DNA from 4 places in the Pseudoalteromonas sp. SCSIO 43210 genome. Region 1 is predicted to be linked to each of the others. Evidence: predicted binding sites of a transcription regulator. Region 1 holds the regulator's gene; each other region holds the start of a gene.
The links. Region 1 encodes LexA, which represses DNA repair genes until DNA is damaged. Its sites were predicted from a motif close to TACTGTATNNNNATACAGTA; they were not measured.

Region 1 (8,146 bases):
TATCAGATATTTCATATTCAAAATCTGATTGAATATAAGCAGCGATGGTTTCCTCTTCAACTTCCCAGCTTTGTGCACTTCGCGCCGTCCACTCTTTATTGAGTAGTTGTGATTCAATTGCATCAAAATCGGCCACAATAAATTGCGGCAACGTACCATCATAGCCTGAACCATAATCATCGAAAGGCATTAATTGTGAAAAGCCGACGGCTGACTCTTGATCCGGAAATCCATTAATTTGCGATTCATCATAGTTTACTGTTCTATCGTTATAAGCAACCCCACCTTTGATGCTCATAAAGTCTGTTTCGTAAGTTAAATCTAATTTGGCAGTATCATTTTTTCTGAGTACATCCGTAGCACGAAGTCGACCGTCTGTTAAATTAAATGAACTTGCATCTAAATTATCATAGCCATAATCCATCACTGCAGTATTTGCGCTATTTCCAAAATCAATTGAGACGGTATGAGGTGTATTGCTTGTCATATTATAACGATATTGCTCAGAGCGAGCATTTGACTCAGCGGTGCCGATCATTGCATCTAATTTTAAGTAGTCAGATAGGTGGTATTTACCAGATAACACATACTGTTTAAATTTTGTTTTAGATACCTGTTGACGGCTTTCTGCACGGGACTTTACTCCACTAAATGTACCTGCCTGAATTTGTTTTCCATTTTCGGCAACTGTAATAGAGTCTGGAGTGATCTCGCTAAATGTATTTCTGAACATTTCGAAGAAATTATACATCGTACGACTGTTGTCGAGGGTAGAATGCAAGGTATCGAAGGTAATTACTAAGTCATCGTTAGGCGCATACTGTAATGAGCCTGTAAAACCTAATCTATCTTGTTCATTACCAAAAAAATCAGGGCGGGGAAGTCGAGGAGTCCATAGGCAATTTACATCATCAACTTGCTCACCTTCAAATTCACAATTTCCCACATCAGCTGTGCCAATAACGTCAGTATTTGATGTGTCAGCATAGACACCGCCGCCGTCTTTGACGGGGGTTGTCCAGCGAACAGTACCAAAACCTTCTTGGCGAACTGTGCGCTCTGATTTAGCGACAGAGAATAAAGCCCCAAAGGTATCGTCAGCAAATGTATTACTGATCATAAATACCATTCTAGGGTCTGTCTCTTCTGTTAAATCGTTATAGCCTGCCTGTGCCGACGCAGCTACATGAAGACCGGGGGAATCAAAAGGTTTTGCTGAATACATATCGACAGTACCTGCAATACCTCCTTCTTCGGTTGCAGCTGTTGGTGATTTTTGAATATCAACGCGATTGAATAGCTCTGATGCAAAAACGTTGAAGTCAAATGCTCTGCCGCCATTTACACCACCACCCGAATCAGTCCCATCTGTACTAGCAGGAACTTCCATACCATTAAGGGTTGAGCGGGTAAAAGATGGGCCTAAACCACGTAGAGTAATTTGACGTCCTTCTCCTCCTTCTCGCGAAATTGCGACACCAGGGATTCGCTGTAGTGACTCTGCGATATTTAAATCTGGAAATTTACCAATGTCTTCGGCTGCAATTGATTCCGTGGTATTTACTTCAAACCTTTTGGTAGCCAGCGATTTATTAAGTGATGATCTGAAGCCTGTAACTTCGATTAACTCAATTTCACTTTTCTTTTTTATATTTGTTTGTTCGGCTTCTTCAGCACTGATTTGAGCTGTCGTGCTAATTAATAATGCACTAATAATGTAATTAAGTGGCCTGAGAGTGAATCTTTTTGACGTTTTCATTGTGTGTTCCTGCTGAATTTAGGTAATGCCACTCAGTTCAGATTTTGCACTTATTTTTTGTGTTATAAGTAAGCGTAAATATGAGTGAGGTGTGTTTGGCTTTATTTAAATACACCTCTTTAAGCAGTGTATTTAACCCGCACACTTAAAATGCCACCGGTGGCATATGAAAGTCAAGGTTATTTTTTATACTTTTTTAAACAATAATTCACTTAATTTTAATCCTCAAAGGTCAACAGGCCATGGAGTTTATAAAAAAGTATTGTTTGTACTTAAAAATGATAAATATTAAATAATGGACTATGAATGCGTAAAACTATCTATTTACCATATAAAACAGCTTATATTACATAGTTGATTTGGTATAAAAGTAAAACTGCGTTAAAGTTTGCGGTGTAATCATTAGAGGATAAATACTAAACAATGTCGGAAATTCAATTTTTAAATGTAGATCTTGAGCTTGAATCAAAGCAAGATATTAGTTTGCTAGTGGCAGACTTGAAAAAAGTCGCGACGATTTTACATTATGACAAAGACGAATACCGTCAATTAGCCCGCATTGAAGCAACAGGTGTAGTAAACACGCCTGACAAAGCAATAAACCATATATGTGAGCTTATTGAATCGTGTTCGCGCAACGCGCTAAAGCAATGGTTAAGCTGTTCACGTAGAACGTTTGATATTGGTTTTGAATCAGGCACATCGCCTAAGTGTTTTAACCAAGCTTTAGATGCAGATACATTATTACGTATATCTGCTATTGGTGCGGGTATGGAAATTACAATTTACCCAATCGAAAAGTAACAGTAAGTAATTATCTTCGCTCTACTACGGCTGCGGTCATTCTTGATACGCAGCAAAGCTCGTTTCGACTATTAGTAATTTTTATTTCCCAGACTGAACTACGCTTACCAATATGAAACGCTTTTGCGGTGGCTGTTAAAGTACCATTACGAGATGCTTTTAAGTGACTGGCGCTAATTTCTTGTCCGACACAATAAAACTGAGTGAAGTCGACTACGAAGTTAGCTGCATAACTTGCTACTGTTTCGGCAAGCACTACGTTGGCTCCTCCATGCACCATGCCCATTGGATTATGATGCGCTGGTATGGCAGGCATAGTTGCTACGAGGTAATCATCACCAATTTCGGTAATTTCAATTCCCATGGTTTTCATTAGTGTACCTTGGCCGTTAACGCCTTTCTCTAACTGCTTGCACAACTCTAAAGTGATGGGCTGGTACCAAATACTCATAATGTCTCCTTTGCATTTTTAATCATTTATAAACTTAGCTTTAGTTATATCTTTGAAATGTACACAAGTGAAATTACTTTAGCTATTTTAAGGCTTAATTTAAATTTGCGATTTTTATTTAACTGTATATACTCACAGTTAAATGTACTGTATGGAAAACCAGTTGTATGCGACCATTAACGAAGCGCCAAGCTCAAATTCTCGAATTAGTTAAAGTTTTTATTAAAGACACTGGTATGCCTCCTACACGTGCTGAAATTGCACAAACATTAGGCTTTAAAAGTGCCAATGCTGCTGAAGAGCATTTAAAAGCGCTTGCTAAAAAAGGTGCTATTAAGATGAAACCAGGTGCAAGCCGAGGTATTCAACTTGTTGAGGAAGAAGAGCCTGAACAGTTAGGTTTACCTCTTATCGGGCGAGTCGCAGCGGGAGAGCCTATTTTGGCGCAAGAGCACGTTGAGAGTCATTGTAAAATTGATCCATTAATGTTTAAACCGGCTGCGGATTTTTTATTGCGCGTTAACGGTATGAGCATGAAAGATATAGGTATTATGGATGGTGATTTGTTAGCTGTGCATAAAACTCAAGTTGCAGAAAATGGACAAGTTGTAGTTGCTCGTGTTGATGATGATGTTACCGTAAAGCGGTTTGAAAAAGCAGGCCGAAAAGTATTATTGCATGCTGAGAATGACGACTTTTCGCCAATTGAAGTTGATCTAGAAAATGAATCTTTTAATATAGAAGGTTTAGCCGTTGGAGTTATTCGTAACGCTGATTGGATGTAGTTTTTAATTTATTTTTATAAATGCGTGCTTTTTAGCACGCATTTTTGTTTTAACATTAGCACTAAAAATAGGACGTAAACAGCCAACTAATTATTTTAGCTGTAAATTTTTTTGCACTTATATTTTCCCCCTCCGAATGCGTTAAACCCCTTTGTTTTGCTCATATTTCGAACTTCCTGTTGATTAGTTGATTACTGATTTTTTATTAATTACTCAATATCACCTGATTGTTTTTTATACTAAAACTTGCTTGTTGTTCGTTTTTTAGCTAATTATTAATGTGCTGAGCTAATAATAACTCACAGCTTTTTAGTTTTGAGAACACACAATATACACAAACTCGTTGTTGGCGCAGCAAAACCAATCAATATTAAATAAGATTGGCTAAAAAAATAAAAATAACGAATTGGCGTTTAAGCCGTATGCCTCTTCGCTTTGCATTCGCAATAGCATCAAAGGAGCCGTCACATGGGTAAACTGACCTCTACCTTGTGGCTTATATTATGTGTTTTTTCGCACTCAGTTTTGGCGAACAGCCAATACAATATGCGCAAAGGCGTAACCGATATAAGCAATAATGTATATCAGCTGCACATGACCATATTTATAATATGTTGTGTGATTGGGGTGATAGTGTTCGCAATTATGTTTTGGGCACTTATTCATCACCGTAAATCTAAAGGGGCTGTACCTGCCCAATTTCACGAAAGCACTAAAGTAGAAATACTTTGGACTGCAATTCCGTTTGTTATTTTAATTGCTATGGCAGTACCAGCCACTAAAACCCTTATTGCAATGGAAGATGCCAGTAAAGCTGATCTCACTATTAAAATTACGGGTTCGCAATGGAAATGGCATTATGAATATATGGGCGAAGATGTAGAGTTCTACTCTATTTTATCTACCCCGCAAGATGAAATCGCGAATCTTGCAGATAAAAACCCTAACTACTTACTTGAGGTTGATAAGCCTCTTGTACTGCCAATAAATCAAAAAGTACGATTTTTAATGACTTCTGATGATGTTATTCACTCTTGGTGGGTACCTGATTTTGCAGTTAAAAAAGATGCGAACCCCGGCTTTATAAACGAAACATGGACGAACATAAACGAAGAAGGTACTTACCGAGGCCAATGTGCTGAGTTGTGTGGTAAAGACCATGGCTTTATGCCCGTTGTGGTGGTCGTTAAATCTGAGGCTGATTTTAAAACATGGCTTGCAGATGCAAAGCAGGCGAAGCAGAAAGCTGCGCTGGCAGATGCCGCATTACTTGATAAAACCCTCCCAAAAGAAGAGTTAATGACTTTAGGCGAACAAGTATATATGGCTAATTGTGCAGCGTGCCATCAGCCTACGGGCATGGGGTTACCGGGTGTATTTCCTGCACTTAAAGGCAGTCCGATAGTGCTTGGCGATATAAAAGATCACATTGATGTAGTTATCCATGGACGACCCGGTACGGCAATGCAAGCTTTTGCCAAGCAGTTATCTATAAAGCAATTAGCTGCGGTTATTACTTATAAACGTAATGCGTGGGGTAATGATACGGGTGATGTTATTCAACCGAGTCAAATACAGACAGCACTTGATGCCAAAGTGGAGGCGAACTAATGAGTAGCATAGTAGAACAACCTAACGCCAATGAAGCTCATCATGCTCATCACCCAGCTAAAGGTTTTAAACGCTGGCTTTACACAACTAATCATAAAGATATAGGTAGTTTATATTTAATTTTTTCGCTGACCATGTTCTTAATTGGTGGCGCAATGGCTATGGTGATCAGGGCTGAATTATTTCAACCAGGCTTACAGTTGGTCGACCCTCACTTTTTTAATCAAATGACCACAGTGCATGGTTTAATTATGGTGTTTGGTGCGGTTATGCCCGCCTTTACAGGCCTTGCTAACTGGATGATACCACTCATGATTGGCGCGCCAGATATGGCATTGCCAAGAATGAATAACTGGAGCTTTTGGATTTTACCGTTTGCGTTTTTAATCCTATTGGCATCGTTATTTATGCCTGGTGGGGGCCCTGCATTTGGCTGGACTTTTTATGCACCATTGTCCACAACATACAGTAATGATAATACTGCATTGTTTGTATTTGCCGTACATATTATGGGGATTAGCTCAATAATGGGCGCAATCAATGTGATTGTAACCATAGTGAACCTACGTGCCCCCGGCATGACATGGATGAAGTTGCCCTTATTTGTATGGACGTGGTTAATTACTGCCTTTTTATTAATAGCGGTAATGCCAGTACTTGCAGGGGCTGTCACTATGGTACTTACCGATAAGTATTTTGCGACCAGCTTTTTTGATGCTGCAGGCGGTGGCGATCCGGTGATGTTTCAGCACATCTTTTGGTTTTTTGGTCACCCTGAAGTATACATAATGATTCTTCCTGCCTTTGGCATTATATCTACAATAGTACCTACCTTTTCTCGTAAAAAACTTTTTGGCTATGCCTCAATGGTATACGCCACATCCTCCATAGCACTATTGAGCTTTATTGTATGGGCTCATCATATGTTTACTACTGGGATGCCGGTCGCTGGCGAGTTGTTTTTTATGTACGCGACCATGCTTATATCGGTACCTACAGGAGTAAAAGTATTTAATTGGGTTGCCACAATGTGGAAAGGCTCAATAACTTTTGAAGTGCCAATGCTTTTTAGTATTGCGTTTATTGTGCTGTTTACCTTAGGTGGCTTTTCGGGGTTGATGCTGGCAATTACACCTGCTGACTTTCAGTACCACGATACTTATTTTGTAGTGGCGCATTTTCATTATGTATTAGTAACAGGGGCTGTATTTTCGATAATGGCGGGGGCCTATTACTGGCTGCCCAAGTGGACGGGCAATATGTTTAATATCACATTGGCTAAATGGCATTTTTGGCTATCGCTGGTGAGCGTGAACGTACTGTTTTTTCCTATGCATTTTGTAGGGCTTGCCGGTATGCCGCGTCGAATTCCCGATTACGCTCTTCAATTTGCCGACTTTAACGCAATCATAAGTATTGGTGGGTTTGCCTTTGGTTTATCGCAATTGTTGTTTGTAGCTGTGGTAATTAAATGCGCGCGTGGAGGTGATAAAGTGCCTGCAAAAGTATGGGAAGGGGCAGAAGGCCTTGAGTGGGAAGTTGACTCTCCAGCGCCATATCATACTTTTTCTACGCCGCCGGTAATTAAGTAATGACACACGCACCGCTACTCAAACGTTTGGTACTTATTTGCATAGGCATGTTTGCCTTTGCCTTTGCTTTAGTACCTTTGTATGACGTGTTTTGTGATGTAACAGGGCTTAATGGAAAGCCTTCGCTTGAGCAAGCAGAGCAAAGTACAAAAATAGTACAAAACCGAGAAGTTGGCGTTAGCTTTACTACTCACGCACAAAGTGGTGCACCGTTTGAAGTTAAATCAAAAGAATACAGTGTAGTGGTAAAACCCGGTGCAATGCGTGAAGTAATGTTTACTGCAAAAAATAACAGCAACCTAGATAAAGTAATGCAGGCTGTACCATCAGTCTCACCAGGTAAAGCGGCAAAGTATTTACATAAAATAGCCTGTTTTTGCTTTGATCAGCAACCTCTAAAAGCAGGGGAAGAACTTGAATTTAAATTGCTTTTTTATGTTGATACCGCACTGCCAAGCGACATTGAAGAATTAACTTTATCTTATACCGTATTTGATATTAGTGAACAGCTGGTGGCAAGTAATAACTAGCTTTTTAAACTAGTGTGAAACTAGGAGTAAATAAAATGAATCAAGAATATGAGCATTATTATGTACCAGAACAAAGCCCGTGGCCTATTGTAGGTGCTGTTGCATTGTTTTTTATTGCAGTAGGGGCAGGCTTAACAGTTATGAGTGTAGGTAAAGAAGGTGGTAGCGGGGTTTATCTGCTTTATGCCGGTATTGCTGTACTTGTGTATATGTTGTTTAGCTGGTTTAAAAATGTAATTAGTGAATCGGACCAAGGTTTGTACTCAGCACAAATGGATCGCTCTTTTAGACAAGGTATGAGCTGGTTTATTTTTTCTGAAGTTATGTTTTTTATGGCCTTTTTTGGTGCGCTTTTTTATGCACGCGTATTGTCGGTACCTTGGCTTGGAGGTGCAGGCAATAATGCAATGACTAACGAGGTATTATGGCCTACTTTTGAAGCCGTTTGGCCGCTTGTTTCAACACCTGCTGGCGAAACTACTCAAGCTATGGGCTGGCAAGGCTTACCACTTATAAATACCTTAATACTGCTTACTTCCTCCGTTACTTTGCATTTTGCCCACGTAGCGATGGAAAACAATAAACGTACTCCACTTAAGGTTTTTTTAGGCGCT
Region 2 (8,146 bases), 340 kb from region 1:
AACTAAGTAACGTTTTACCAAGTCCTATATTGTGGGAGCTCGGATCAATCGCTATTCGTACAACGCGAGCGCTCAGTTGTGTTAAACAGTCATTATTAAAGCTAAGTTGTGAGAGTGCTTGCGCCATTAAATGTCCTTGCGGACGGCGCTCTCCACTTATAACCTGTAGGGCAAGGTCTTCACTCAAACCACCTTCTATGGCGATTAAGCATACGCCAACTAATTGATTATTAATTTTGCTAATAAATAGCCGTTGCGATGGTGCGTCTAGTAGTTGGCGTAAGTCGTTGACACTACTTTGATAGTGAGCCAGTGCAAGTAGGGCAATAACTTGTTGCAGTAAAGGCTCATTGTTTACAAGGGATTGCTGAGTTATTTCGCTATGTACTGGCTGCTCTAATTGATCACTACTTAACTCTATATATTGTGCATCGAGTGCTAGTAGTGTGCGAATGTGTTGCTCAAGAGGATCGTGTTTAGCAAAGCGCAGGGGCTCATCAAGCGTTACAGCTTTAGAGGCTTTATAGTGTGCTTTAATATAGTTACTAAAGCGAATGGTATAACCCCTACCATTGCCTTCATACCCAACCAGAGTGCTTGCAAATACTATACGAGGGTAATTAGCTAGCATTTGTAGTAATAACGGAACAGGGATTGCTGCAGCTTCATCAACGAGTAGTAAATCGCATTCAGGTAATGCATTTAATAACGCATCAGGTGCAACGTAGTGCAAGTTGGCGAGCTGTTTATGTTCAGCGTTGTATTGAAGGCTTAACTCTTGGGCTAAATGTTTAAAGCTGCTATGGGTCGCTTTAAATTGAGTGCTGCTAATAATTACTTTTTTATCAGCTAATTTTGCGGCTGCTAAGCCAAGTGCTGCCGACTTACCTCTACCTCTATCGGCATTAATGAGTAAAGGCCTGTTGGCACGGCCGTTAGCTACTTTTATTATTTGCTCAATACAGTTTTGCTGTGGCTCATAATCAATTTTATTATGCATTACATAGCTAGCGTTATTACTAATACAGCCATTTTTTTCACTAAAGTGAAAAGCGGGCAACGGTTTAATAATAGTCGCGAAACGCTGATTAAATATGCTGTAGTCAATGCTCTGACCGTGTGATTGCACTGTACTTAATGCTGGATCTTGCCAAGAGGCTAAATCATCTAGTTCAGGCAGTAATAAAAACAGTATACCGCCTGCTTTAACGGTGCCGGCAAGTGCTGCAAGTTTATCAGGGTGCAAACCACTAAAACCATTGTAAACAGCATGAGCAAATTCTTGCCCTAAAATTTGGTGAGTGCGAGTAGGCCAGTACGAATTTTTAATCGCGCACTGCTTTGATACAACAAGTGTATTGTTTTCATCTATTAATGAGTTAAGTATTTCATAACACCAAGCTGGGCTGCCAGTTATTAACACTAGCTGACGATGATACGCGCCAGCTAATTGTTGCTCTAACTCATTTTGGTGTGCTTTATACCGCTTGTAATCGTGCATAGGCCGTTACTAACCATTTACTGCCAAGGTCGTCAAAGTTTACTTGTACGCGAGATTGCGCGCCACTGCCTTCGTAATTAAGTACGGTACCAATACCAAACTTAGCATGCAAAACTCGTTGTCCTAAGTTAAAGCCACTGTCTTCAAATGCGGCATGACTAACTGATGCGCTAAAACGTCCGGCGGCAGGTGGGCGAGAAACCTGTGTTTTAATACGGATTTCTTCTACGCAGTCCTCAGGTATTTCGCGTAAAAAGCGTGATGGGCTATGGTATTTTTCTTGCCCGTATAAGCGGCGACTCTCAGCATGGCTAATGTATAACTTATCCATTGCTCGTGTCATGCCTACATAACAAAGGCGGCGCTCTTCTTCTAAGCGGCCAGACTCTTCGTTGCTTTGCTGAGAAGGGAACATGCCTTCTTCTACGCCCACCATAAACACTAACGGAAACTCTAAGCCTTTAGCTGAGTGAAGCGTCATCATTTGTACGGCGTCTTCGTGTTCTTCAGCTTGTCCTTCACCTGACTCAAGTGACGTATGGGCTAAAAAGCCTTGTAAAGGCGAGCTGTATTCTTCGTCTTCAGGAAGTTCGTACTGGTCACATGCGCTAATTAGTTCTTCTAAGTTTTCTACGCGAGCACGGCCTTTTTCACCTTTTTCAGCTTGGTACATTGCCATCAAGCCTGAGGTTTGAATTGTGTACTTGGCTTGCTCATGCAAAGTTAGATCGCTAATTTTATCTTCTATTTGTTCAACGAGTTCTACAAACTTACTTACTGCACCAGAAGCACGACCAGATAAATGCTGTTGTTCTACAATTGCTTTTGCGGCATACCAAAGTGGTAACGATTCTGCTCGTGCACAGTCGCGTATATGGCTCAATGTTTTATCACCAATACCGCGTGCTGGCGTATTAATTACACGCTCAAATGCGGCATCGTCTTGACGATTACCCACTAGACGTAAGTACGACAACGCATCTTTAATTTCTTGTCGTTCGAAGAATCGCATACCACCATAAATACGGTATTTTAAGCCTTCTTGTAGCATGGCCTCCTCAAGTACACGAGATTGCGCGTTACTACGGTATAAAATTGCGGCATCTTGCAAGGCATTTCCTGCATTTAACCAGCTTCGTAGCTTGCTACTCACAAAGCGTGCTTCGTCTAACTCATTAAATGCTGCATAAATAGAGATTGGCTCGCCATCGTTACCGTCGGTCCACAAGCTTTTACCCATACGTTCTGAGTTATTCTGAATCAATGCGTTGGACGCTTTCAAAATAGTCGCGGTTGAACGGTAGTTTTGTTCAAGGCGAATGGTTTCTGCACTGAAGTCAGTTAAAAAACGTTTAATGTTTTCGATTTTAGCACCACGCCAACCATAAATGCTTTGGTCATCGTCGCCTACAATCATAATGCTGTTAGTATCGCCAGCAAGTAACTTTAACCAAGCATATTGAATGGTATTTGTATCTTGGAACTCGTCTACGAGCATATGTGCAAAGCGTTGCTGGTAATGACGTAGTAACGTAGGGTTATTTTTTAATACTTCGTAGCTGCGTAGTAATATTTCAGCAAAATCAACTAGGCCCGCTCTATCACAGGCTTCTTGATAGGCGGCGTAAACACGCAGCATCATTTGCTCGTTAATATCGTATGCTTGAATATCTTTAGGGCGAAGTGCTTCATCTTTTTTGGCGCTAATGTACCAGCCAAATTGTTTAGCAGGCCATTTTTTATCATCGATATTCATCGATTTTAATAAGCGCTTGATCATCCGAAGTTGATCGTCAGAATCTAAAATTTGAAAGGCTTCAGGTAAGTTAGCTTCACGGTGATGAGCACGTAAAATACGATGCGACAAACCATGGAACGTACCAATCCACATACCACCTACAGGGGCTTTTAGTGTTTCTTCAACGCGGCTGCGCATTTCTTTAGCCGCTTTATTAGTAAAGGTTACGGCAAAAATACTGTAAGCAGATGCTTGCTCAACTTGCATAAGCCACGCAATACGATGAACTAACACTCGTGTTTTACCAGACCCAGCACCTGCTAACACCAGCATGTTTTGTAGTGGGGCTGCAACGGCATCGCGTTGTTTGTCATTTAAGCCATCGAGTAATTGTGAAACGTCCATCGTTACGCCTTTTTAATCAATATTGTGGGCAGTATAACAGGTGTTTTTGTTAGGCTAAATAAAATACTGTTTTTATAAACAGCTATTTATAAAATAGCCTTAAAAACGAGTAACTTGATAATTTTTTGAACAAACAAAAAAGCGTAAACGCACAATAAAAATTGCTAATTTGACCTAAAGTTAGCAAAATTTACTAACTCTCTAAATCTAGGCTAATTTAACTATTTGATTTGTAAGCTTTAATAAATTGGCATAGAGTGTGTAAGTAAATAATTATAAAATCAAATAAATACAGAGGTTAGTATGGCAGATCAAGGTTCTGGCGGTAACGTAATCGCAGCATTATGTAATATATTTTTTCCTGGCTTAGGGCAGTTAGTGCAAGGGCGTATTTTAGCGGCTATATTTTTTGCACTCGCTATTATAATAAGTTACGCACTAATTTATGTGCTTGTAGGCTTTGTACTTGTGCCTATTATTTACTTATGGTCGATTATTGACGCAGCGCGTTATAGATCGCGAAGTTAACGGTTTTAAAGTTGAGTAAAATAGCGCCCATGTGGCGCTATTTTACTTTATATGTCCTGTGGTTTACGGGCGTTTACGTATATAATTACGCAATTAAAGATTTACAGGCAAACCCTATGGAATATCAATTTATTCGTGACCCTATTAGTGGGCTACGTATTAAAATAAGCAGTGAACACGCTATTATTGGTCGCTGGCTAAACGAAGAAATAGGCAAAGACAAAGTAGCCATGGTGCAAGCGCTTATTTCATCGGTGAGCTCAAGCTATGAGCCGTTAACGCTAAAAGGCCAAGAAATAGATTTAATATTAACCAAAGACGAAGCACTGTTTGAAGCCCATGCGCTTTATCAAGACAGCGAAGACCTAATAGCGTATCAAGATGACGATTTAGCGCTTGAAGAAAATGGTTTAAGTAGTGGTTGTGGCTTTGAAGATTTCATTGATTTAATTGATTCTTGGCGTGAGTTTACGACGTCACGATAAACATAACCAGCACACTAATGAAATATACAGCAATGCACAATCAGCATTTTATCTGTATTATTACACCAACGAAATTACGCCAACCAGAACGACAGGAATTGATATGTCTGCTAATTTAAACAAGCTAGTAGTGATGCTAGAAATGCAAAACGCCATGAACACTAAAGTACATGAGCAATGGTTTACTCAAGGATTCGAATGGTACCGCGCTATTTGGGTTGAGTGCGCTGAAATGCTGGATCATCATGGTTGGAAATGGTGGAAAAAACAAACACCAGATACTGAACAAGTTATTTTAGAGTTGGTTGATATTTTTCATTTTGGTCTATCGCTTAGAATTGACGGCAAAACTAGCTACGAAGACTTAGCAAAGCAACTTGAAGCTGAACTTAGTAATGCTCAACAAGCGGATGACTTTAAACAAACGCTAGAAATATTAGCGGCTTCTGCTGTTGCAGATAAAACGTTTAATGCCGCTGCCTTTGCCGGCTGTATGGCGCAAATGGGTATGGATATTGATGATTTATATCGCGGCTACGTAGGTAAAAATACGTTAAACTTTTTCCGCCAAGATCACGGTTACAAAGATGGTAGCTATATTAAAGAATGGAACGGGCAAGAAGATAACGAGCATTTAGTTGAAGTAGTTAAAAGCCTTGATACAGAACATGCAGATTTTGCAAAGTTAGTATACCAAGGCCTTGAAGCGCGTTACCCAAAAATCTAGCCCACGTAAACTGCGTTAAATAATCTTACGATAGTCGGTAACACTCAGGTAATCGGCTATTTCATTATGTGGTTGTTGGCTATCAGGGTTAGCAACTGCAAGTAAGTGCTCAATGCCGTATTCTCGTGCGGCATTCAAAACCGGCACACTGTCATCTACAAACAAAGTGCGCTGCTTATTAAACCCTAAGTCTTTTTGTACTTGGTGCCACAAACTTTGTTGCTCTTTACTTACTCCATATTCATGAGTAGACACTACGCCATCTAGGTAGTTATCAATCGCTGTATGCTCAAATTTAAGCATGACACTCTCAGGGTGGGCGTTGGTAAGTAAAATTAACTCTTTGCCTGCTTTTTTAAGCTCAGTTAAAAAATGAGGTACGTCTTCGCGCATTTTAATTAAATGCTGAGACTCTCGTTTAAGCTCCATTATAGGCAAGCTTAATTGCTGCTCCCAATAATCTAAACAATACCACTGTATTTGACCGCTCACAGCCTGATAGCGTTTTAAAATATCTGCTTTAGCTGCATCTAGGCTAATGCCTCTTGCTAATGCGTGTTGCGCAGGGATAACGTTAAGCCAAAAATGACTGTCGTAATGTAAATCGAGTAATGTTCCATCCATATCGAGCAAAACGGTATCGATTTTTGACCAATTTAACATAGGAATTTCAACTTATAAGGTTTATTATTGAACTAACTGCCATGATAGCAAATTAACGCCAATGACACAGAAAAAGCACCCAACACCACCACAAATCCTCAGTAACAATGTTGTCGCTAAAAGCCGCCTGTTTACTGTGGAGTCTTTAGAGCTAAAGTTTTCTAATAACGAAGAGCGCCAGTATGAGCGAATTCGCGGCGGTGGCCGGGGAGCAGTGATGATTGTTCCGTTAAGTGCAGATAATGAGTTACTACTTGTACGTGAATACTGTGCGGGCACAAACAATTACCAGTTAGGTTTTCCTAAAGGCTTAATTGATCCGGGCGAAACCCCAGAGCAAGCTGCTAACAGAGAGCTTAAAGAAGAAATTGGCTTTGGTGCTGAGTATTTTAAACCATTAAGAACAGTAACAATGGCGCCAAGTTACTTTAATGCCACAATGCATATTTTATTTGCTAAGCAATTATACCCTCAAACCCTTATTGGTGACGAACCTGAGCCGCTTGTTGTTGTTAAGTGGCCATTAACTCAGTGGCAGTCATTATTAGAGCAAGAAGATTTTACCGAAGCACGCAGTGTTGCAGCTTTGCTATTATTAGATAAGTATTTAGCGTCTGGAGCTGCCGATGAATAAATTAATCGAACCGTGTATTGAATTAGCTGAGCGTGCTGGCGATGCAATTATGGCCATTTATAAAAAAGGCGATATTGGCCAACAAGAGAAATCAGATAACACGCCTGTTACCAAAGCTGATTTAGCAGCAAATGACGTACTGGTTGCTGGATTAAAAGTCTTAGCGCCCGATATTCCTATTATGTCGGAAGAAACACCTATACCAGCACTCGCTGACAGACAAAACTGGCAGCGTTATTGGTTGCTCGATCCGATGGATGGTACAGGCGAATTTATATTAGAAAGTGGCGACTTTGCAGTAAACATTGCATTGATTGAAAATAACCACCCAGTGCTAGGGGTTATTCATTGGCCTGCCAAAAGTGTGACTTATTTTGCTACAGCTAAAAATGGTGCTTTTAAACGTGAAAACTCAATTGATAAGCAAATATCTGTAGCGCCACCAGAGAACTTAACGCTTGCAGTGAGCCGCCGCCAAAAAATAGAAGCGGTGAGCCAGTATTTAAATAGTCAGTTTACAACGATTGCTGTTGGCTCCTGTTCTTTAAAAGCTTGTATCGTTGCAGAAGGCAAAGCAGATTGCTTTTTAAGAATTGGCCCAACGGGTGAGTGGGATACAGGTGCTTCGCAAGTTATTATTGAGGAAGCCGGTGGCTGTATTACCGATGCAGAATTTAACCCGTTAACGTACAACCAGCGCGAGAGCACTGAAAACCCTGACTTTATAGTAATGGGACATCCTGATTGGGAATGGCAAAAAATGATAAATCCACACCAAAGATTGAGCGCAGAATAGCGCTTTGGTTGCTTTTTGTTCACTTGAACAACATTAAGTAGTTTAAGCCTTGCATTATATGTTTATTCCTATATAGTAGCGCTCTCTTCAAGGCAGGCTCGTAAATATTACGAAAATGTTTTAAAGAAATTACAGGCGCGGGATGGAGCAGTCTGGTAGCTCGTCGGGCTCATAACCCGAAGGTCGTCGGTTCAAATCCGGCTCCCGCAACCAATATTTTTATTGAAATTTGGTGCAATAGGTAGTTTTAAAAGGTCGTCGGTTCATTCTTCACCTTCACAACTCCCGCAACCAATTTCCTTAGGGATTGAGGTTACTGTAAACTCTAACTTAAGAGATAAAATAAAGTAGTCGATAGACTTAAAATATACAGGCGCGGGATGGAGCAGTCTGGTAGCTCGTCGGGCTCATAACCCGAAGGTCGTCGGTTCAAATCCGGCTCCCGCAACCAATTTTTTATAAAGATTTAGTGCAGTAGGTAGCTTAAAAAGGTCGTCGGTTCACTTTCCACCTTCCCAGCTCTCGCAATAAATTTTTAATTGGAAGCCAAGTTGTAATGTAAGCAACTGAAAACAAGTCTACAAATTTCAGGCGCGGGATGGAGCAGTCTGGTAGCTCGTCGGGCTCATAACCCGAAGGTCGTCGGTTCAAATCCGGCTCCCGCAACCA
Region 3 (8,146 bases), 980 kb from region 1:
TGGTTACTACTTACGCTTAGCATTTTTGTAAGCATCAGTGCGTTTGCTGAGCAAGACCGCTATCAATTTGATAACAACAAACAAGCAATATTGTTTGAAGAGCTAACTAAAGAGCTGCGTTGTCCTAAGTGTCAAAATCAAAATATTGCGGACTCCGACGCCGTTGTTGCTAAAGACTTACGCGATAAAGTGCTCGTTTTGGTTAAAGAAGGTAAGAGCAAAGACGAAGTGATTGATTACATGATTGACCGCTTTGGCTATTTTGTTCATTACGACCCACCAGTTACACCCGCGACTTTAGTACTTTGGGTATTACCTGTATTAATTGTCATAGTCGGCTTTGGTTTTATTGTTATTCGCCAGCGAAAAGCATCAGTAAAACAAACCTGGAGCAGTGACGACGAAATGCTGCTAGCTAAGCTAATTGAACAAAATAAACGTCAGGAGCAAAGTTAAATGATTTTAATGTGGGCGTGTTTTGCTTTACTCACACTGGTTGCTCTTGCGTTTGTGATGTTGCCTTTTTTAAAAAAAGAGCACGTTAAAACAATTACTCATAATGCCAATGCGGAGCTAATTAGTATTTATGAGCAGCGTTTAGTTGATTTACAAACCGATTTAGATAATCAACGCATTGATAGCGTCAATCACGCAGAATCAATTGTTGAATTAAAACGCCGTTTATTGAACGAATTATCGCCAGAAAAGTCACTTAATAGCAAAGGTAATAATCGTATTTTTGCTTTAACAGGCGGTGCATTTGTTCTTGCGCTAACGGGGATTTTTTATAGCTTTACAGGTAGTCAGCAGCAAATTTCGGCTTGGCATGATGCAATGGATAATTTAGCGGATTACGGTGAGCGTGCTGTAATGCAAAAAGGTGAGCCGCTTAGTCAAAATGAGTTGCAGGCTTTTGCATTGGCGCTTCGTACTAAGCTTAGCCGTTCGGGCGATGATGAAGTCGCTTGGATGCTACTTGGACGAGTTGCTATGTCGCTTAATGAATTTGACATGGCGCAGCAGTCATTTGATAAAGCACTACGTATGAATCCTGATAATATGCAGGTACTTATTAGTTATAGCCAAGTTTTATTACTAGAAGGCAGCGAAGCTAATATGACCCGTGCGGCAGGTATGCTCTCAAAAGTACTAAAAGTTGAGCCTACCAATTTAGATGCTATTTCGTTACTCGCGCTTATAGCGTATGAGCGTAAAGATTGGCCGCAAGCTAAAACTGCATTTGAAGTTTTATTGGCAAGTATGGGAAAAAATGATTCTCGTTATAGCATGATCTCTGAGCGTATTGCTGATATTGAGCAGCAAATGCAAACGGAAGGCTCAGTTATGCCAGTTACTACTACAACGGGTGCTATTGCAGTTACTGTCGACATTGCAAAAGAGCTTATTGATAAACAACCAAAAAACGGTATTTTATTTATATTTGCAAAAGCTGCAACTGGCTCACCTATGCCATTAGCTGCTGTTAAACTCGCTAAATATTCATTTCCAATTACAGTCGAGTTGAGTGATAGTAGTGCAATGGTTGCAGGGCTTAACTTATCGAGTGCCGAAAATATTATTATTTCGGCGCGTATTTCTATAGATGACTCGGTTATGCCAAGTTCTGGTGAGCTAGAAGGTCATTCACAGTCGTTAAAGCGTGAAAGTGTAAGTGACTACCAACTTCAAATTGATACATTAATACCTTAAGGACGTTAGATGTTAAAGCATAGTTTTACTTTTTTATGTTTATTGGTACTGGCCGGTTGTGCTCAAGTACCACAAAGTAAAGTAGATGAGAGAGATCCTCTGCAAAGTATTAATCGTCCATTATATGACTTTAATATGGATGTACTCGATGCATACTTGTTGCGCCCCGCAGCAGTTGGTTACATGACAGTTACACCTGTACCTGTACGCCAGAGCGTTGTCCATTTTACCGACAATATAACGGCTCCTGTAGATATGATAAATGCCGGCCTGCAAGGTAAGCCGGGTAATGCAAGTGTTAGCCTTGCGCGTTTTTTAGTTAATTCTACTGTTGGCATATTTGGTTTGTTTGATGTTGCCAGCTCATTAGGCCTTGAAGTTGTAGATGAAGACTTTGGACAGACCTTGGGTGTGTGGGGGGTGGGCGATGGCGCTTATTTAATGCTGCCTGCTATGGGGCCAAAAACAGTGCGTAACTTAACGGGTGATGTCGTCGATAACTTTGTACTACCTGAGGTAGCATTAACGACTCCACAAACTATTCTAGTGTTTGTTTTAAAGGCAGTGGAAGCGCGCGCCTCATTAATCCCTCAAGAGGGGCTATTAAATGATTCACTTGATCCATACTTGTTTGTGAAAGATATTTATTTCCAGCGTCAAATTTATGAACTATACGATGGTAATCCGCCAATCAAAGAAGAGCCCGCTGATTTTGATGAAGACTTTTTAGAAAGCTTATAACCCAACACCAGCAAACAAAAACGCCAGCTAAATGCTGGCGTTTTTGTTTGCTGGTGTTGTTATTATTCGTGAATCATTAAATGCATTTGCTCATCGACCCAAGCTAGCGCTTCATGGTAGGCATCAGGTACTTTTTCACCAAGGTTTAGTTCTGTAGTTATGTCGTTGGCCGCTGACCAGTTTGCTTGCTCATAATACTTAACTAGGTTTAGGTATTGTGCCAATAAACCTTCGTTATCGAGTAATGCTGCTTTTATTTCGTTAGATAAAGGTAATTTCTGCATTACGCTTTCCATACTCTCATCTAAAATAGCATCCATTAGAGACATCATACCGGTTAAAAAAGCCATGCCAGTATCTTTAAATTGGCCATGAGAAATAGCGAGTAATTCACCAAAACGTGCTCGGGTTAAGGATAATTTGATTAATTCAACGGGCTTATCTGCAGATACTTGCGCAGCAAAAAGTAATGATAAGAGCTTTTTAATTTCGCTAGCGCCAAGCACAATAAGTGCCTGCTTAATTGTACTGATTTCAGCACGCCTTGCAAAGGCAGCAGAATTTGAATACCTAAGAAGCTTATAAGATAGATTTACATCACGCTCAAATACATTAGTGATTTTTTTAAGATCTATTTCAATACTTGAGGTTTCATACAGTAATTCAGCTAATGCCATCTCTGATGGTGGCAATGCTTTACTTTGCACCATCTCGGGTTTTGAAAAGAAGAATCCCTGAAAATAATCAAAACCGAGTTCTAATGCCAAGCTATACATTTCATACGTTTCAACTTTTTCGGCAAGTAATTTAATATGAGAATGTTGTTTTATATCGTCAATAACGTTGTTTATTGTACTTGTATCACATGTTAAGAAATCAATTTTAATGATGTCTATAAATGGATAAAAGTGACGCCACACAGGCTGATGAATGTAATCGTCAAGTGCAATAGTATACCCTTTATCTTTTAGGTCTTTAACAATTGCTAATAAGCGCTTCCCGGGTTGAACTGTTTCGAGTATTTCAACCACAATTGTATCTTTACCCAGTAGTGTTGGATAACCTTTTGATAACGTATCCAACGTAAAATTTATATAAGCGGGCTTATTATCAGTTAAATCTTCTAAACCAAAGTTGAATTGACTGCCTTCTATTAAACGTGTTGTCGCTTCGTCACCATCTATATCGGGAAACACATTATCGACGCCATCGCGAAATAAAAGCTCATAACCAATGAGTTCTTTTTCACGATTTAAAATCGGTTGGCGTGCGGCATAAAAGTACATAAACAATTCCGTATGAGTAAAGTCAGCAGGTATTGTAATAATATATTGGAAAACATTCAAAATAGCATTACGTATATTTGCATGATTAATAAATTATCATTAAAAATAAGAGGGTTTATCTGTTTTATTTTGTGAGTTTACATAGTGTTGTTCTAAAAGTGTGCAGCATGAATATTTTTAAACTAGGAAAAGGTAACAAGTTGGAGATTTCCATATTAGGCATGATATAGTCGGCTGGAATGCTTTTACCTCAATGCTGTCTTTATTATAAAATTTTAAGAGTCAATATTCGGATTAAAAGCTTGGTATTATTAAATGTGCGGAGGCTAATTTGGAAACAGGAATGATTATTTCACTGGCGTTATATTTTGTTGTAATGCTAGGTATCGGACTATATGCATATAAACAATCTACAAGCGATGTCTCTGGTTACATGTTAGGTGGGCGAAACCTTTCCCCCAGTGTCGCTGCATTATCTGCTGGCGCATCTGACATGAGTGGTTGGATTTTAATGGGCTTGCCCGGTGCAATGTTTGTAAGTGGATTTAGCAGTACATGGATAGCGATTGGTTTGATCGCAGGTGCTTGGTTAAACTATTTTTTAGTAGCTCCAAGACTCAGAGTTTATACAGAAAAAGCAAATGACTCGATTACTATTCCAGATTATTTTTCAAATCGTTTTAACGACAAATCTAACTTACTACGCGTTGTATCTGCAGTAGTTATTATTGTTTTCTTTACGCTTTATACCTCTTCTGGTGTTGTTGCCGGCGGTAAATTATTTGAAAGCTCATTTGGGCTAAGTTATGAGATGGGTTTGTATATCACTACAGGTGTTGTTGTTTTATATACTTTGTTTGGTGGTTTTTTAGCCGTCAGCTTAACTGACTTTGTTCAAGGTTGTATTATGTTCATCGCACTAATTTTAGTGCCTTGTGTAACCTACTCACTTTTAGAACAGCCTTTAGAGTCCACTTTACATAGTGTAAACCCCGAAATGCTTAATTGGATAGGTGCAGGGTCTACTTTAGGGATTATTTCAGCAATGGCTTGGGGGTTGGGATACTTTGGACAGCCTCATATTATTGTGCGCTTTATGTCTGTTCGTAGTGTGAAGGAGATGCCCACAGCGCGTCGTATAGGTATGACTTGGATGATTGTTGCTGCTGTTGGTGCAGTTGCTACTGGTATTTTTGGCGCCGCTTACACATACGAAAATAATATTACGGTCAAAGACCCAGAAACTATTTTCTTAGTGCTTTCAGAGCTTTTATTTCATCCACTAATAGCAGGCTTTTTACTTGCCGCTATATTAGCTGCAATTATGAGCACAATCTCATCTCAGTTATTAGTGAGTTCAAGTTCACTAACAGAAGATTTTTACAAAACATTTTTGCGTAAAGAGGCGAGTGATAAAGAGCTAGTGGCTGTTGGCCGTATCAGTGTTGCTATAGTTGCTATGTTTGCCATTTACTTAGCTTACGACAGAGATAGCTCTATTTTAGATTTAGTAAGTAATGCTTGGGCAGGCTTTGGCGCCGCGTTTGGACCATTGGTTTTATTTAGCCTTTATTGGAAACGCATGAACTTTGCCGGTGCATTATCGGGTATGTTAGTGGGTGCATTTACTGTGCTAATTTGGATTTATGGCCCATTTACTATTAATGGCGAAAGCTTAAGTAGCTTTATGTACGAAATTGTACCTGGCTTTATTTTATCTTGTATCGCAATTGTTGTTATCAGCTTAGTAACAAAAGAGCCAGAGCAAAACATCACTGCTTTATTTGATGAAGTAGAGAAAGAGCTTTAAATAGCAATTACCACCTATTTTAAAATAAGTGGTAAGCAATAAAAAAGGGAGCAACTTAGTTGCTCCCTTTTTTATTTAGCTTAACTCATCCAATAGGGAGCAAACGGCTAGTTAACTTGCTTTTTTATCGTTGTTGTCTTCAGTTGATGCAACGTTATCTGACTTTTTAGTTTTTGTTGGGGCTTTGGTGACAACTGGGTCTTTGCCACCTTTTAATATAGTCATAAAGTCTTCTTTACTCTTTGCTATTTCTAAAGCAAGTGACTCTATTTGTTGCTCGCTTAATGGCACATCTACCTTTTCTAACATTAGCTCAAGCGACTCAGCAATATCGAGCATTTTGTCATAAGCATCAGCTTCTTTTTTAGTAGTAAACGTCATGCGCTCGACTCCGTTTCGTTCTACAACATATTTAACAACAACAGCCATGATTTCTCCTGCAAGCTTGCGTGGCAATGTGGTTTATGAAAACCATTAGATTACTGTTTTTATGTACAGTAATGGTTTGTGGTGTAATTTGCAAGTATCTGATATTAATTTTTAGTTTATTTAAGATTTGACAAAAAACTGTAACTTTACTTTATTTAATAAATCACTTGTTGTACCAGCTGCATTTTAGGATTTCGGATAATAGTGATCATGTGTTTAGGTGATTTTATATAATGAGCTATTTTTATTTTACTATTTCCTGAGCAAAATTTAATAATTCGAAAGTACAATAAGGAAAATAAATGCGTCTTTTACAAAAACTCTTATTCATAAGTATATTATGTTTGCTCCCGACTACTGCAGCGTTTTCACAGGTAGTTGATGTGGTCAAAGAAATGCCTAAATATGATGTTGTAAGTATTAATGATGCTGATGCGAGTATGCTCGCTAAGCTACCAGGAATAGGGAAGAAAAAAGCACAAGCAATAGTTGATTATAGGGAAGCAAATGGAGAGTTTACTGAAGTAAACGATTTAGCGAAAGTGAAAGGTGTAGGAAAAAAGTTAATAACTAAGCTAAAAGATAAAATAACATTATAAGTGGGTTAGGGCGCTTCTAAGCGCCCTGATCATATTCTTTTAATGCTTTACTAAGATTTTTTTTGGCAAAATTAATTTCGATAGGCGTAGTTAATAATGGATAACAAAGTACACCAAGCATTAAAAATGGAATAACTACCCAGCCTTCAAATAGGGTAAATATTAAAAACAGTGGGCTTAATAATATAAGCTTTATTATACGTAATAACACGCGTTCAGTAGGTGAAATCAGACCTAGCGATAGGGCTATAACGGCTTGCCTTTCGCGTACTTTTAAATGTTTTAATTCTATAATTTGACTCGAAAAAAAAGTAAACATACTAATTAAACCGATCTTTTAAAAAGTAAACGACTACTAATCACTATAAAAAATACACTAGCAAATAGTCCAAATATGATTTCCATCCAAGCGGGCATACTCAAACCCAAAAATTGCCAGTCTATATTTCCACAATCACCAGTTGCCTGAAAAAAGCTAGGGATCCACTCATGCAATGGTAAAAATGATGGGAAATTAGGTTCAAATTCACAGCTAAAAGCAAAAGGGTCTGTGGTGGTTTGCATATCTATATGTTCTTGAGCAATCAGGTATCCCCAAACACTTGATACGCCCCAAGTTAAGTAAGCCGCTATTCTGACTACTTTGTTTTGCGGTTTAATTGAGCCAATAATACCAGCGCTAAGTAACCCTAGTACTGCGGTACGTTGATAAATACACATTATGCAAGGTGCTAACCCCATTTTGTATTGAAAGAAAAGGGCGGTTACTTCAAGTAAAAAAACAATAACGGTGAATAAAATCCACGGGGTACGTTGAGTCGGTAATTGTGCAAGCCAGTTCATAAAAATTCCACGCTTAAATAAGACGATATATTATGGCGTAGGATAAAGTACGCAGCAACAAAAAGGAAAGAAAAGCTACTGAAGTAGCTTTTTTTAAGATGAGATTAGTGACTACTTGATGCAGCCCCTATGGTCGCTACATGATGATCTATCCAGCCCCATTGATACATTAGTTCGGTCATATCGCTTAAACCTATGTAAGTAAAGGTAAGCCCTATAGTAGTTAACACGATTGTATATGGTAATGCCATGTAAACCATTCTCCCATAGGACAAACGCAGTACTGGGGCAAGTGTTGATGTAAGCAAAAATAAAAATGCAGCTTGACCATTTGGAGTCGCAACACTTGGTAAATTGGTACCTGTATTAATAGCAACAGCTAAAAGGTCGAATTGATCACGGGTAATTTCCCCAGATTTCAGTGCCGCTGCAACTTCGTTTATATACACAGTACCAACAAATACATTATCGCTTACCATGGAGAGTAACCCATTGGCAATAAAGAACATGACTAATTGTAATTGCCCTTCAAATGTAAGTACCCAAGCAATAACAGGTGTGAATAGGTGTTGGTTTATAATAACGGCAACAACGGCAAAAAACACACATAAAAGCGCTGTAAATGGCAGAGCTTCCTCAAATGCTTTTCCTAGTTGATGTTCTTCAATAATACCGGCAGAGGCAGTTGCCAATATAATCACTGATAAACCTATTAACCCAACAGCGGC
Region 4 (8,146 bases), 1.0 Mb from region 1:
GAAACACCAGCGCTACGAGCAGGACCATTTTCAACATACGCACCGTATGGACCCATTGCGCGAGCTGCATGACCCGTTAATGTAGCTACAGTAAATAACGTTGGATTAACCTCAGTTTTAGCTAAATCTTTCATTTCGCTAAGCAGGTCGCCCATTGCTAAACGCCCTTCTGCATCGGTGTTACCGATGCGTACACGGATACCTTCACGACTAGTAATTATTTCATCTGGTACAAAACAATCTGAGCCAATAGAGTTGCGAACAACGGCTAAGTACGATACTACTTTAACGCCTTTAGGTTGATAATCAGCAACTGCTTTCATAAAGCCAGCAACAGATGCTGCGCCGCCTTTATCACGACTCATGCCAGCCATATATCCGCCTACTTTTAAATCGGCTCCACCTGTATCGTATACCAGGCCTTTACCAACAAACATTAGGGTACGAGTAATTTCACCCTCTGGTACATATTCAAGCTTAACAACACGTGGGTGGTGGCGCTCAACTGCATACGATGCGCGAGCAACAGTGCTTAACATTGGGTAATTTTTATCAATAGCTGCAATATCATCGATTACATCAACCGCAATGTTTGAGCCTTTAAATAAATCAACACAGTAATCTGCAAAGCGCGGTGGAGCCATACGTTCAGGTTCAGTACCGCATAAATCACGCGCAGCATATTGACCAGCAGCAATTGCATTAACGGCTTTAATTGTTTGCTCGCTAGCACCAACTAAACCAATACTTGTTATCGGTTCAATACCTTCACCATGAAACTCACGCGCTTCTAATGGCTGCCATAATGCTTGGCAAGCACCTAAATAAGCAACTTCTAAAGCATGCTGATAACGGCTATCGCCATTTAAATTTGGTAAAAATAATGCAGGGTTGATACTACCCGATGCTTTCGCTTCGTTGATTGCAAGTTTAGCTGCATCAAAATAACGGCGCACATCGTCATAATCTCTGTTTAGTGGACCGGTTGGCGCAAGTACTACACGCTTATTTTCAATCACTAATAAAATAACTTGCTTACCAATGCGAGAATCTACTTTTGATTGTGCTAAAACAGCATCACGTAGCGAGTTATTTGGTAATTGAGAAAAGTCATCACTAATAATGATTAATGCATCATGTGATGCGAATTCAAGGCTAGCACTTACTGGCTGAGCCAACACGGCTTTTGGATATGCCATAAATAAAGGTCCTGTTAAAAAACATAAGCCCCTATTATCGTCGATTTGAATATTGAAGACCAGCAAGCTGCGATGAGTGTTTAGTTTAATCCACTTTTTAGTGGCAACTTGCAATTACAGGCTTTACAGCTTAATCGAGAATACTAAGTTGGAAGTTTTGATCTGGTTGATTTTTTATGCCCACCCCAATACCTAAAAGCCTGACCGGTTGCTGCACACCTCGCTGGAAAGCTTTAGTAAGTAGTTGTGTAAAAACCTCAGTATTTAATTGGTGATAAGCCTGATCCGCAGAGGTTACTATAAAATTCGCAAATTTAACTTTAACGCTCAGTTTATTAATCCGATTTTGTAATTGTTGTTTTTCCAAGCGCACCTTTAACTCATCTAACAACGTAGGCAACTGTTCTAGGCATTCTTGTAAGCTGGTTTTGTTATACTCATAGGTATGCTCAACACTTAGCGACTTTCTAATACGATTAGTAGATACCTTACCGACATACTCACCTGCACATTTTTGGTAAAGCGATACGCCAAAATTACCTACATGCTGTTGCATCCAATTTACGCCTTTTTCGCGTACATCTTTACCTGTATATAATCCTTTTAAATTGAGTTTTTCGAGCGTTACTTTACCGACACCCGGAATTTTACCCAGAGGTAACTGTGCTAAAAAATCATCCACCTCATCAGGTAATACAACAAACTGACCGTTAGGCTTGTTTTCATCACTCGCTATTTTGGCAATAAATTTAATAGGAGCAATACCAGCGGATGCAGTAAGCCCTGTAGCATTATAAATATCAGCTCTTATTTGCTGCGCAATAAGCGTAGCACTGCCTTTACAAACGCTACTATCAGTTACATCAAGGTAAGCTTCGTCAAGAGAGAGTGGTTCAATTAAGTTGGTGTAACGATTAAATACTTCACGTATTTGATTTGAAGCTTCTTTATAAACAGCCATGCGCCCAGGTACAATAACTAAATCAGGGCATAATTGTTTTGCATGATAATTAGACATAGCTGAGCGCACGCCATACTCTCTGGCAATGTAGTTGGCTGTAGAAAGTACACCTCTGCGACTATTGCCACCAATAGCAAGCGGCACATTGGCCAGCTTAGGATTATCGCGCATCTCAACTGCCGCATAAAAGCAGTCCATATCTATATGAATAAACTTTTTCATCACCATTACAACACTGTTTATTTATACAGCCATTATTGTTTAATCATTATTAATAAGCAAGCTCCTAAACTCTGATTAATCGATTTATTATGGTGGGTTCAAGTTTAGTAAACTCGTCATACATAAAAACAGCGCACTAATTACCTTGAGGTCATATCGTCATATTGATAATCTAGTGCTTTAAAATAAAGAGTTAAAGTGCATGCAAACGTTTAAAGATCAGCACCCTATTCATACTGACATTACTGTAGCGTGGGCCGATATGGATGCCCTTCAACACGTAAACAATGTGGTTTACCTGCGTTACTTTGAAATAGCCAGAATCGACTTTTTAAATAAAATAAACTTATTTGATACAATTAGCCCAAGCGGCATCGGCCCTGTTATAAGCGAAAATAATATTCGTTATAAGCGCCCTGTTACTTTTCCAGATACCCTTACTGTAGGCGTCACTATTTCTGACATTAAAACAGACCGATTTATGATGAATTATACAGTATTTAGTCACGCACAAAATGCCATAACCACAACCGGTAATTCGAAAGTGGTTATGTTTGATTTTGAAACAGGTCAAAAAGCCCCTATTTCAGAGCCTCTTTTATCGGCTTTAATTAGCTACGCTCAAGACGAGTAATAAGGAAATTTTATGCAATACAGTCCACTAGGAAGCAGTGGTGTTAATGTTTCAAGAGTATGTCTAGGTAGCATGACCTGGGGAATGCAAAACACCCAAAGTGATGCAGATGAACAAATAGCCTACGCACTTGCTCAAGGCGTAAACTTTATTGATACAGCCGAAATGTACGCAGTTCCTCCATCACCCGATACCTATGGTAAAACTGAGCAAATTATTGGTAACTGGCTCTCTCGTAACCAACAAAAGCGCGATAAAATTGTACTTGCAACCAAAATTGCTGGTAACGGCTTAGCATGGGTTCGCGATGGCGGTAATATTACTCGCCAAACTGTTATAGAGGCGGTTGATGAATCACTAAAACGCTTACAAACTGACTACATAGATTTATACCAATTACATTGGCCAAACCGCTCTACCCCACACTTTGGTAGACAATGGCCAGGTATGCTTAAATTTACCGACGTAAACACACAAGAACATCAAGCTGGCATGCTGGATATTTTAGAAGGTTTAAACGATTGTGTTAAAGCAGGTAAAATCAAGCACTGTGGTTTATCTGACGACACACCTTGGGGAATAAGCCAATTTTTAAACCTGTCAAAAGAGCATAATTTGCCGCGCATAGTATCTATTCAAAACGAGTTTAGCTTAGCGCATACCAAAGATTGGCCGTATCTAATAGAGCAATGTGTTCACGAAGATATTGCCTACTTACCTTGGTCGCCTTTAGCGGCAGGTTTATTAACGGGTAAATACTTAAATGGTGCTCGGCCAGAAGGCTCTCGCTGGACCTTTATGCAACGTAACGGTATTTTTAGAGATACACCAAACGCAGAGCAAGCAACCAAACAGTATGTTGAACTTGCGAATGATCACAATATTTCCCCTGCTCAACTAGCTCTTGCATGGTGTAATCAAGTAAACGGTGTAACGTCTTCAATTATTGGCGCAACAAATATGGCGCAATTAAAAGAAGATATTGATGCATTTGATATCACGCTAAGTGACGACGTACTTACAAGTATCGATGTTATTTTTAGAAACAATCCAATGCCCTATTAATACAAACCTAAACAGGTAACTAAATCACGTTTAATTACCTGTTTAATTGTCCAGTTAACTTACACTCCATTGCTGCTCAAGTAAGCATTGCTCATTAGCGTAAAGTCTTACTGTGAACACACTTTCGGCAATCACTTCACCTACGCCTGACGGCGTACCTGTCATAACCACATCACCATCTTCTAGGCTCATAAATTCACTAATTTCGTGTAAAATTGAGTCAGGGTTATGCAGCATAAAATGAGTATCGCCTTGCTGAATTACTTCATTATTAATTTTAAGTTCAAATGTAAAATGCTTCATCGCATCGGTTAGCTCTACAAAATCACTTAAAATAACCGAGCCATTAAATGCTTTAGCGCGCTCCCAAGGTAGCCCTTTATTTTTTAATTTACTTTGCACGGTACGCTTAGTTAAATCAAGGCCGAGTCCAACACCTGCAAATTTTTTATTTTTAATTACAAAACATAACTCGGTTTCGTAATGCAGCGTATCGCCGTTATGAGCTGCAAATAGCGTATTAGTAATCGCGCTATTTGGTTTGTTAAATAACACCATTTGATCTGGCGTTTCGTTGTTTAGCTCTGCAATGTGTGCGGTGTAGTTACGGCCAACACACACTATTTTTGTTGGCGTTAATTCTTCAGATACTAGCTTTATTGAATTCATATAAATAATGTCTCAGTTATTGGGCCTGTTGACCTTTCAGGATTAAAATTTGTTCAATCTAGGGGCTATTTAATCGCGGCGCGAGGTTTGTAACCTAGTGGGCTAAGTAAAAACCGAGCAACAAAGAGTAAATAGCCCCTGGGCAGAACCCTTCGGGCAGCACATATTTGGCATTTGTGCTACGTTATCGCCTATTTATGGGGAATAACCACACTACACAGGCTCTGCCTTGCCTAAACACCAAACATACTGCTGCAAATTTAACCTCTAAAGATAAACAGGCCCTAACTAATAAGCGTTTCGAGTAAGCTCAAGTTAATAGGTTTTAATAAAACTCGGTCAATATTTAAATCTTTTATTTCTCTTGGATCTGGCTCTGCGCCACTTACAATTACCAAGCGTAGCTCTGGGTAACGCTCGTTAATTTTCTGGCCTAAATCAATGCCACGCCCATCAGGTAAGTGCATATCTAACAATACTTTATTAAATTGCTGATCGTGATTGAGTATTTGTAAACATTGCGCGCAACTCGATGCAATCACGGTCTCTACGCCTAAACTTTCTAAGAGTAGTTGCGTAATTTGCGCAGCATCGTGGTCATCTTCAACAAGTAAAAAACGCTGTTTTTTCTCGGTTAAACTTTTACTACTATTTATATTTTTAGGTTGTGGTGCGCTTTCAGGCGCCACTAAGTAATCTTGTAAACACTGGTACAAAACTGCACTGTCAACCGGTTTGGGGATTACATCGTTAAAACCAAGGGCTGCCAGTTCCTCGCGAATGCCTTTCATCGTTGCCGCTGTAAGCGCAATTATTGGGCCTTTATAGCCCATTTTTCTAAGCTCTATAGTCGCTTCCTTGCCACCCATTACAGGCATATGAATATCAATAAAAATAATATCATATGGAGCTTTGTAAGCATCCGCAATACGCACTTTTTCAAGCGCTTGTTGCCCATGCTCCGCATAATCAACCCTTGCACCACAAGTACTAATCATGTGGCCAACCAACATGCGTAAATCGCGTAAATCATCTACCACTAATACACGTCCATGCACCTTACAAGGTGCTGATTTACTTTGTAATTGTGGGGCACTGCTAAAATTAAGTACCTGTCGTTCTACTTCGCTAATATCGCCCGGATACACAGAAATAGTAAATGTAGAGCCTTTGCCAATTTCGGAGTCTAAACTAATGCTTCCTTGCATACGCGCTAATAACTCAGCGCATATTGCCAAACCAAGACCAGCACCACCAACAGAGCGCGATTCTACATCGGCAATTTGCTCAAACGGTTTAAAAATCAGCTCTTGTTTTTCAGGTGCAATACCCATACCTGAGTCTTTAATGCTAAAAAATAGCATTTCGCGCTCATCAACCCACTGTGTCCACGCATTAACAACTATTTCGCCTTTATCAGTAAATTTAACCGCATTATTTATTAAATTTATTAATATTTGGCGCATCCTTGTTGCATCTAGTTGTGCAACCAAAGGTAATGGCTGATGAGATTCAAAGCAAAGCGTAAGGCCTTTATCGAGCACAGACACACGCATTAATGTGTATACATCAGCAAGCATGCTATCGAGATTAACTTCACTTAGGGTCAGCTCTAGCTTATCGGCAGCTATTTTAGATAAATCAAGTACATCGTTTAACAAACTTAATAAGTGCTTACCGTTTCGATAAATAACACCTAGCTCATTTTCTGCTTGCTGACTAAAGTCGCTCTGCATTAAGAGTTCGGTGTACCCTAAAATGGACGATAGAGGGGTACGTAATTCGTGGCTCAAATGAGCTAAAAAGCGATCTTTTGAGCGATTTTCGGCTTCGGCTTTTAAACGCTCTACTCGCTCGCCTTCAACATCTTTACGAGCAAGTGCATAACGAATAGCGCGTGCAAAACGGCTCGAGCTCATTTCTGTTTTTATTAAGTAATCTACTGCACCAGCATCAAGCGCCGCTGAATCTAATTCGTCGTTTGACTGCCCAGTAAGCATAATAATGGGTCCGCTAAAGCCATTCGCAATGGCTTCTTTTAATACATCTAATCCATTAGATGCACCTAGGCGGTAATCAAGCAGGCAAATGTCATGCTCATTTTTACTAAGCGTTTCAATTGCCTGCTCTGGGGAGCTAATCCATTGAATGTTAAACGTGTGTGAATCCAATTGGTCTAAATAGTCGCAAGTGAGTATGTAATCATCTTCATCATCTTCTACAAGCAGCAACTGAGTCACTTTATCTAACATAAAATCTCCTTTAATCGTTAAAAGTTGTCGGCAGCTCTACAAACTCTACCCAATACTTTCCTAGCGTTTTCATTAGCTCAACCAAGCCATCAAACGTCACGGGTTTGGTTATATACGATGCAGCGCCTAAGTTGTAACCTTTAACCATGTCCTCTTCTTGTTTAGACGTAGTTAAAATAACAACCGGAATACCTTTCAAGTTGGGATTTGATTTAATGGCCTCAAGTGCCTCACGTCCATCCATTCTTGGCATATTTAAATCAAGCAATATAAGTCCTGGTCGTGGCGACACAGCTTTATCTTCAAATTTACCTCTGCGCTCTAAATATTCAAGTAGCTCAACACCATCTTCAACAAAGTGAAGCTCGTTAAGTACACGACTTTCAGCAAGGGCATCTTGTGTTAGCAAACGATCATCTTCATCATCATCAGCCATTAAAATAGTAATCGGTTTTACTTTTGAATAGGGCATTTAAGCCTCTCCTTGCAATGTGAAAAGCGCAGCTTCCACAGGTAGTTTTATAACGAAGGTAGCACCTTCACCGTCTTTACTTTGGGCTGTAATTGTTCCACCGTGACGCTCTACAATACGCCGACATACAGAAAGACCAATACCTGTCCCTTTGTATTGTGAACGACCATGTAAACGCTGAAATGGAACAAATATCTTGTCGGCATAGTCTTGTGAAAAACCAATGCCATTATCTTTTATAGTAATAACTTGGAAACTTAAATGCGTATTATGATCAGCACTAAAAATATCCTCATGCACATAACTAATCTTTATGTGTGGGCTTACATCCGGATGCCTAAATTTAACCGCATTCGACAATAGATTTAAAAATAGTTGCTGCATTTGGCTTTTATCAGCCTGAATAACCGGCAAGTCTTCTACATCTACTCGTGCATTAGACTCTTTTATCGCAATTTCTAAATCACTTAATATATCGCTTACCACTTCGTTTAAATTTGTATCAGCGAAGTCTTTACCGCGCGTTGTAATGCGTGAAAACTCTAATAGATCGTTAATTAAGTTAGACATGCGTTGCGCCGCATTTTTCATACGGCCAATATAATCCATCCCTTTTTCACCCAGTTCATCTTTAAACATGGTTTCGAGGCGGTCGCTAAAGGCTTGAATTTT

Region 2: a site for LexA is predicted at 3,709-3,728, ahead of uvrD (DNA helicase II). Genes of this name have one in related genera too.
Region 3: a site for LexA is predicted at 6,028-6,047, ahead of LOS73_RS16620 (YebG family protein). Genes of this name have one in related genera too.
Region 4: a site for LexA is predicted at 2,394-2,413, ahead of dinB (DNA polymerase IV). Genes of this name have one in related genera too.

What each region holds. Positions count from the first base shown of each region.
Region 1 is NZ_CP087225.1:4,794,895-4,803,040, reverse strand. It holds gene LOS73_RS20750 (TonB-dependent receptor) at 1-1,759, opposite strand, end outside; gene LOS73_RS20745 (hypothetical protein) at 2,183-2,563, shown strand; gene LOS73_RS20740 (PaaI family thioesterase) at 2,574-3,014, opposite strand; gene lexA (transcriptional repressor LexA) at 3,182-3,799, shown strand; gene coxB (cytochrome c oxidase subunit II) at 4,268-5,410, shown strand; gene ctaD (cytochrome c oxidase subunit I) at 5,410-7,002, shown strand; gene LOS73_RS20720 (cytochrome c oxidase assembly protein) at 7,002-7,532, shown strand; gene LOS73_RS20715 (cytochrome c oxidase subunit 3) at 7,568-8,146, shown strand, end outside.
Region 2 is NZ_CP087225.1:192,937-201,082, forward strand. It holds gene LOS73_RS00800 (GNAT family N-acetyltransferase) at 1-1,501, opposite strand, end outside; gene uvrD (DNA helicase II) at 1,479-3,644, opposite strand; gene LOS73_RS00810 (hypothetical protein) at 3,948-4,172, shown strand; gene LOS73_RS00815 (YacL family protein) at 4,289-4,657, shown strand; gene LOS73_RS00820 (dUTP diphosphatase) at 4,761-5,384, shown strand; gene yrfG (GMP/IMP nucleotidase) at 5,400-6,047, opposite strand; gene nudE (ADP compounds hydrolase NudE) at 6,109-6,681, shown strand; gene cysQ (3'(2'),5'-bisphosphate nucleotidase CysQ) at 6,674-7,477, shown strand; tRNA gene LOS73_RS00840 (tRNA-Met) at 7,614-7,690, shown strand; tRNA gene LOS73_RS00845 (tRNA-Met) at 7,852-7,928, shown strand; tRNA gene LOS73_RS00850 (tRNA-Met) at 8,070-8,146, shown strand.
Region 3 is NZ_CP087225.1:3,819,365-3,827,510, reverse strand. It holds gene LOS73_RS16645 (cytochrome c-type biogenesis protein) at 1-456, shown strand, start outside; gene ccmI (c-type cytochrome biogenesis protein CcmI) at 457-1,710, shown strand; gene LOS73_RS16635 (MlaA family lipoprotein) at 1,720-2,451, shown strand; gene LOS73_RS16630 (EAL and HDOD domain-containing protein) at 2,514-3,737, opposite strand; gene putP (sodium/proline symporter PutP) at 4,069-5,547, shown strand; gene LOS73_RS16620 (YebG family protein) at 5,659-5,976, opposite strand; gene LOS73_RS16615 (ComEA family DNA-binding protein) at 6,279-6,575, shown strand; gene LOS73_RS16610 (DUF6170 family protein) at 6,592-6,894, opposite strand; gene dsbB (disulfide bond formation protein DsbB) at 6,900-7,418, opposite strand; gene nhaB (sodium/proton antiporter NhaB) at 7,523-8,146, opposite strand, start outside.
Region 4 is NZ_CP087225.1:895,766-903,911, reverse strand. It holds gene LOS73_RS04060 (M17 family metallopeptidase) at 1-1,199, opposite strand, end outside; gene dinB (DNA polymerase IV) at 1,330-2,382, opposite strand; gene LOS73_RS04050 (acyl-CoA thioesterase) at 2,585-3,016, shown strand; gene LOS73_RS04045 (aldo/keto reductase) at 3,029-4,081, shown strand; gene LOS73_RS04040 (fumarylacetoacetate hydrolase family protein) at 4,136-4,750, opposite strand; gene LOS73_RS04035 (response regulator) at 5,035-7,002, opposite strand; gene LOS73_RS04030 (response regulator) at 7,013-7,474, opposite strand; gene LOS73_RS04025 (sensor histidine kinase) at 7,475-8,146, opposite strand, start outside.